One region of the Plantactinospora sp. ZYX-F-223 genome, then DNA from elsewhere that is predicted to be linked to it. Evidence: predicted binding sites of a transcription regulator. Region 1 holds the regulator's gene; each other region holds the start of a gene.
The links. The regulator HrcA, encoded in region 1, represses chaperone genes, less so after heat shock. The targets are predictions, from matches to a motif close to GGTTNGCACNCTCNNNNNGAGNGTGCNAACC.
Positions count from the first base shown of each region.

Region 2: the regulator HrcA is predicted to act here: its motif matches at 858-888, upstream of AAH979_RS21045 (FmdB family zinc ribbon protein).
Region 3: the regulator HrcA is predicted to act here: its motif matches at 1,196-1,226, upstream of groL (chaperonin GroEL).

Region 1 is NZ_JBDJAV010000026.1:54,447-56,707, forward strand. Features, by position in the region: gene AAH979_RS25185 (DUF4870 domain-containing protein) at 1-440, opposite strand, end outside; gene hrcA (heat-inducible transcriptional repressor HrcA) at 721-1,743, shown strand; gene dnaJ (molecular chaperone DnaJ) at 1,810-2,261, shown strand, end outside.
Region 2 is NZ_JBDJAV010000020.1:82,262-84,522, forward strand. Features, by position in the region: gene AAH979_RS21040 (5-formyltetrahydrofolate cyclo-ligase) at 227-784, shown strand; gene AAH979_RS21045 (FmdB family zinc ribbon protein) at 913-1,305, shown strand; gene AAH979_RS21050 (flagellar biosynthesis protein FlgA) at 1,581-2,207, shown strand.
Region 3 is NZ_JBDJAV010000011.1:26,861-29,121, reverse strand. Features, by position in the region: gene groL (chaperonin GroEL) at 1-1,098, opposite strand, end outside; gene AAH979_RS13335 (DUF5994 family protein) at 1,378-1,857, opposite strand; gene AAH979_RS13330 (lipopolysaccharide assembly protein LapA domain-containing protein) at 2,100-2,261, opposite strand, start outside.

The DNA.
Region 1 (2,261 bases):
TGGGCGATCAGGGCCCAGGTCTTCTCGTCGCTGTTGGCGTAGCCGGACGGTGCCGGGGCGCCGTACGGGTTGCCCGGGTAGCCGCCCGGTGGCGGGTAGCCGGTACCGGGGTAGCCGCCCGGTGGCTGGCCGCCGGGGGGTGGGTAACCGCCGCCGGGGGGTGGGTAACCGCCGGGTGGCGGGTACCCACCGGGCGGGGGATAACCGCCACCGGAGGTCGGATAGGTCCCGCCACCTGACGTCGGGTAGGTCCCGCCGCCCGAGGTCGGGTACGTGCCGCCGCCGGAGGTCGGCGGGGGCGTGCCGGGCGCACCATACTGGGGTGCGGCGGGCGGGGGGTACCCCTCGCCTGGCGTCGGGTATTGGCCCGGATTCATCGGGGCGGTCGGGTCCGGGGGCGGACCGCCGTATTCTCCGGGAGGGCGAGGCGGTTCAGTCATGGAGGTCACGGTAGGACTCCCGCTCAACCGGCGCCAGCCGCCCGGCGGATTGAATCTGGACAATGGCCGACCGTACCTGCTAGGCCGACCGGGGTAGGGTGTGCTGGCAAGCCTGTTGTCCGGGTTCGGATAGCCCTTCCAATCGATCATCGCGCCGGGTACGCCTTGGTCGTAGACTGGCACTCGCTACAGTCGAGTGCCAGGGCGGACCTGGCCCGACCGTCGTGGCCGCCCCGGTCGTTTCGCCCAGCCGGGGCCGGGACGTCGCAGGGAGGTGAGGATGGGTCTCGACGACCGCAAGCTCGACGTGCTGCGCGCGATCGTGGAGGACTACGTCGCCACCCAGGAACCGGTCGGCAGCAAGGCCCTGGTCGAGCGGCACCAGCTCGGGGTCTCCCCGGCCACCGTCCGCAACGACATGGCCGTGCTGGAGGAGGAGGGCTACATCCGGCAGCCGCACACCAGCGCCGGCCGGGTCCCCACGGACCGTGGCTACCGGCTCTTCGTGGACCGGCTCTCCCGGGTCAAGCCGCTCACCCCGGCCGAGCGCCGGGCGATCGAGCGTTTCCTGGTCGGCGCGGTGGACCTCGACGACGTGGTGCACCGTACGGTCCGGCTGCTCGCCCAGCTCACCCGGCAGGTGGCCGTGGTGCAGTACCCGAGCCTGGCCCGGTCCTCCGTCCGGCACCTGGAGCTGGTGCCGATCTCCACCACCCGGCTGATGCTGGTCATGATCGCCGACACCGGTCGGGTGGAGCAGCGGCTGGTCGAGCTGCCGACCCCGATCAGCGCCGACGACGTGACCGACCTGCGCCGGCTGGTCAACGAGCGGCTCGGCGGCGAGAAGCTGGCCGAGACCCCGCCGCTGGTCCAGGCGCTGGTCGACGAGGTGCCTCCGGGGCTCCGCCCGGCGATGACCACGCTCGCCACGGTGCTGCTGGAGACCCTGGTCGAGCGGCACGAGGAGCGGATCGTGATGGCCGGCACCGCCAACCTGACCCGGGGCGGGCTGCTCGACTTCCAGGGGTCGCTGCGGCCCATCCTCGAGGCGCTCGAGGAGGAGGTCATCCTGCTCAAGCTGATCGGCGAGGTGGAGCCGAACACCCTCCAGGTACGCATCGGCGACGAGAACGAGATCGACAATCTGCGGGCCACCTCGGTGGTCAGCACCGGATACGGTCCGGGTACGACCATCGTCGGCGGACTCGGCGTGTTGGGTCCCACCCGGATGGACTACCCGGGCACCATCGCCACGGTGCGGGCCGTGGCACGCTACGTCGGCGACGTGCTGGCGCAGAACTGACCACCAAAGCTCACCCTGACGACCGGCGGACGGTAACGCGAGACAGACATGAGGACACGGAACGCAGTGGCCAAGGACTACTACGGGATTCTCGGCGTCAGCCGGGACGCCTCCGACGACGACATCAAGCGCGCCTACCGCAAGTTGGCGCGGCAGTACCACCCGGACGTGAATCCGGATCCGGAGGCACACGAGAAGTTCAAGGACATCAACGCCGCGTACGAGGTCCTCTCGGACGACCAGAAGCGGCAGATCGTCGACCTCGGTGGCGACCCGCTGGCCCCTGGTGGCGGCCCCGGGGCCGGCCCGGGCGGTGCCGGTGGGCCGTTCGTCGGCTTCCAGGACATCATGGACGCGTTCTTCGGGGCGGCGGGTGGCGCGCGCGGGCCGCGTCCGCGTACCCGGCCCGGGGCCGACGCGATCCTGCGGCTCGAACTCGACCTGCACGAGACGGCGTTCGGGGTGGAGGCGCCGATCGCGGTGGACACCGCCGTGCTCTGCACCACCTGCTCCGGGGC
Region 2 (2,261 bases), on a different contig from region 1:
GTACCGGCGACGGAGAGCGCACCGAGCAGCACCGGCCCGAGCACGACGGCGAGGAAAGCTGTGGTCAAGCGTCCACGCAGCGTCACTCATCCCCCCGGAAGCTCGGCACCCGATGCTGCGATGCTGACCCAACCGCAATGGTTAACCGGCCTGCCCCCGGGAGTGTTACGTGCCGGATTTTTCGGATGAAGGGGTCGGCCCGCGCAAGAGCGCGCTCCGGGCCACCATGCTGGCCCGGCGCCGGGCGCTGTCGGCTCCGGCCCGACTGGCCGCCGCCGAGCGTGTCCGGGCCGAACTCCGCACCCTGGCCCAGCGGGTACGACCGCGCCTGGTCACCGGCTACGTGCCGGTCGGCAGTGAGCCGGGCGGAGCGGAGTTGCCGGACGAGCTGGCCGGCGCTCTGGGACCGGGTGCACAGCTCCTGCTGCCGGTACTCCGCCCCGACCTCGACCTGGACTGGGCGCCGTACGCCGGACCGGGCTGCCTGGTCGCGGCCGGCCGAGGGCTGCGGGAGCCCGCCACCGACCGGCTCGGTCGGGGCGCGATCGGCTCGGCGGAGCTGGTCGTCGTACCGGCGGTGGCGGTCGACCGGCGCGGCGTCCGGCTCGGTCGCGGCGGCGGCTCGTACGACCGTGCCCTCGCCCGGGCCGCTCCCGGGGCCCTCACGGTGGCGCTGTTGCACGACGGCGAGTTGATCGACTCGGTCCCGGCGATGGATCATGACTGTCCGGTACGGGCCGTGATCACCCCTTCCGGTGGACTCCAGCCGGTGGTGTCCGGTTGACCGGTCGCGGGTCCGGGTTCCCCGGCGTCGGCCCGGACACTTTGGCTGGACGAAAACGGGTACGATGCCGCACCATTGGCACTCGGATACGTCGAGTGCCAACAGACTTGCAAGATCCGGAGGGGAACGTGCCCACCTACCAGTACGCCTGCACCGAGTGCGGCCACCAGCTCGAGGCGGTGCAGTCCTTCACCGATGAGCCGTTGACCGAGTGCCCGGCGTGCGAGGGTCGCCTGCGCAAGCTCTTCAACTCCGTGGGCATCGTCTTCAAGGGCTCCGGCTTCTATCGGACCGACTCCCGGAGCAACGGCTCGGAAGGGGCCGGCAGCTCCACGGCGGCCAAGTCCGACTCGTCGAAGAGCGACTCCACGAAGACCGGCTCCGGCGGCGACTCGGGCTCGACCAGCGGCGGCACGTCCAGCTCCACCAGCGGCGGCGGATCCGGCTCGACCAACGGCGCGTCGAGCGGGTCCGGCAGCAAGCCGAAGGCGACGTCCTCCTCCTCGACCAGCACGACCTGACGACCTCCAACCAGCGCATCTGCCGGGGCTGGGAGAAGGCCGGCTCGTCCGCCGTCGACACGGTGGCCGGCAGGTCGCTTCGCCGACCCCTCCGTCTCCCGGCGGGGCGGCCTGGGCGAATGCGCCTGGCCGGGGTCAGTGGAGTTATCCACAACCCCCCGAGTTATCCACAGGGCGTGAATCCTCGACTGCCTCCCCCAGGCGCCCTCGCCTAGCCTGCTGCGCACCGGACGACGCCGACCCCACTGGCGCCGCCGGGCCGAGGGAGGTTCGCCGTGGCGCTCGACCGTACGCCCACCCGTCGCGATGCCACGCTGAGCCCGACCCGCTGGTCACGACCGGGTGCCGGCTCGATACTCCGCTGGATGCTGGTCGCCGCCCTGTTGGCGCTCGCGCTCGGCGCGCTCTACCTACCCGAGCCGATGTCGCCCTGCCCCGCGCCGTCGGCCGGTGCCAGCGGGGGCAAGGCCGACCCCGCCGGGTCCGGCGGACCGGCGTCCACCGGGTCGGCCGGCGCGAGTCCGGCGGCGGGGAGCGGGCCGGCGGAGCGGCCCAGCGGGTCGCCGGCTGGACCCGGTGGCACGGTAGCCCCGGGCGACTCGGGGGTGCCGGTGCCGGCGGGGACCGTGGGGGTGCCGATCCGGCTCGCCGAGCCGGCCGCGCTGACGGTGGCCCGGCCGGGAGCCCGGGTGGATCTCCTCGCGGCACCCGGCGGTGACCAGGCGGGCCGGGCACCGAAGCCGACCGTCCTGGCAACCCGGGTACTGGTGCTCGACGTGCTGGGTCCCGGCCAGACCGACGGCGCGGCCAGCGCCGTCTACCTGGCGCTCCGCCCGGACCAGGCCCACCGCGCGGTCGGGATGCCGGAATCCACCCGCTTCGCGATCATCGTTCGTTCGTAGCCACCGTCACAGCCGCAGGCCGGTGACCAGCCGCCCAGCACGGAGCCGGTGACC
Region 3 (2,261 bases), on a different contig from region 1:
CCGTTCCTGTAGCTTCTCCCGGTCGTAGTCGGAGTCGCTGTGCTGGATCTCGGAGCGGAGCTGCGCGACGCGCCCGGCGATCTGGCCCAGGTCACCCGCGCCGTCGATGACGGTGGTCTCGTCCAGGGTGGCGACCACCCTGCGGGCCCGGCCGAGCATGTCGAGGGTCACGTTTCCCAACGTGTGACCGACGGTGTCGCTGACGACCTGAGCGCCGGTGAGGACGGCGAGGTCGGCCAGCATGGCCGTGCGGCGGTCACCGAAGCCGGGCGCCTTGACTGCCACCGAGGTGAGGGTGCCGCGGACCGTGTTCACGACAAGGGTGGCGAGGGCCTCCGCCTCGACGTCCTCGGCGATGATGGCCAGCGGCTTGCCCGCATGCATGACCTGTTCCAGGATCGGGAGGAGGTCGGTCAGGTTCGAGATCTTGTTCTCGACGATGAGCAGGTACGGGTCGTCGAGAACGGCTTCCATCCGTTCCGTGTCGGTGACGAAGTAGGGCGAGATGCAGCCCTTGTCGAAGCGGATGCCCTCGGTGAACTCCAGCTCCAGGCCGAAGGTGTTGCCCTCCTCGACGGTGATCACGCCTTCCTTGCCGACCTTGTCCATCGCTTCGGCGATGAGTTCACCGACAACGGGGTCGGCGGCGGAGATGGACGCCGTGGCCGCGATCTGCTCCCTGGTCTCGACCTCCTGGGCCTGGTGGCGCAGCGCCTCGGTCACCGCGACCACGGCCTGCTCGATGCCGCGCTTGAGTGCGACCGGGTTCGCCCCGGCGGCCACGTTGCGCAGTCCTTCCCGCACCAGCGCCTGGGCCAGGACGGTGGCCGTCGTCGTGCCGTCCCCGGCCACGTCGTCGGTCTTCTTCGCGACCTCCTTGACCAACTCCGCACCGAGCTTCTCGTACGGGTCGTCGAGTTCGATCTCCTTAGCGATGCTCACGCCGTCGTTGGTGATGGTCGGCGCACCCCATCCGCTACCCAGCACGACATTGCGGCCCTTGGGGCCGAGCGTCACCTTTACCGTGTCGGCGAGCATGTTCATGCCGCGTTCGAGGCCGCGACGGGCGTCCTCACCGAATACGATCAACTTGGCCATCTGTGTCGTCCTCTACTCGTCGTGCCGACATTCAGCACTGCTCGGACCGACCTGCGACGAACACATCGCGCACGCCCACAAAGGGCTCATCCCATTCGGCTGGCACTCACGAAGGGCGAGTGCTAGCTACGGTGTAGCACTCGCCGCCCGAGAGTGCAAGGACAACGTCCTCCTCAGGAACCTCGCCGTACGCCGCCGTCTGGTGCCGCCGGGTACGCGAGGTACCGAAAACCCCGCCCCACCGTGGTCTGCCCGCACCGCCGGTGGGACGATGCCGCCTTACCGTGCGTCCGACAAGGCCCGGGGCGGCGTGAGACCTGGCTGACCGCCTTCGTCCTCCCAGACGGCTGCGGGAGCGTCATCGACCGCAGCGGGAGTGGACGTGGTGACGGCGAGCAGGATGTGTTGGGGGTGCACCTGGTTGCTGGTGACGGCGGCGAGGACCATCGCCGCGTCGGCGGTGTCGCTCGCGGTCTCCGGCGGGACGATCAGCAGGTCGACGCGGTCGCCGTTGGCGCACAGCGCGGTGATCAGGCTGATGGGCTGGCTGCTGAAGTAGCCCAGCCGGAGGACCCGGTCGGCCAACCCCAGCCGGCGGGGGTGGGTGTCCCAGCCGTCGGCGGCGAGGACGAGCCTGGTGACGGGTCCGCGAAGTTTGTCGATGGCCAGGACGAGACCCGGCAGTTCCGCGACCGGGTCGGTCGAGCGGGGCCACCAACCGCCGTCCAGGAGGGTACGGCGGGAGCCGGTGGGTTCCATCCGCAGTCGTGGAGTCGATGGCGGCGTTGGCGAGATCGTCGTCGCGCGGCTGGTAGCAGTGGCGTGTGTCATGGCAGGTTCCTTCTGCCCGTCGCCGCAAGGGATCCGGCGAAGGGCTGCAGTCGGGAGAATGGCAGGCCGGGGCGTCGAGCTTGGCGGCGGGGTCGCGGAAGGCGCGGTTGCGCAACCGCAGCCGGATCTTCGCGCCCAGGCTCGTCGTACGGCCAGCTCCAGGGCGCAGATCAGTGACGCTGGCGGCGGGACAGTCTGCGCAGTTGGGTGATGCGGGCGGCGCCAACCACCATGGTCAGGATCGCGACGCCGACACCGGCGATCAGCAGGGCCAGGGCCAACGGCAGAGTGCCCTGCATCCACAGGAAGGTGACCTCGACGCTGCGGGTGTT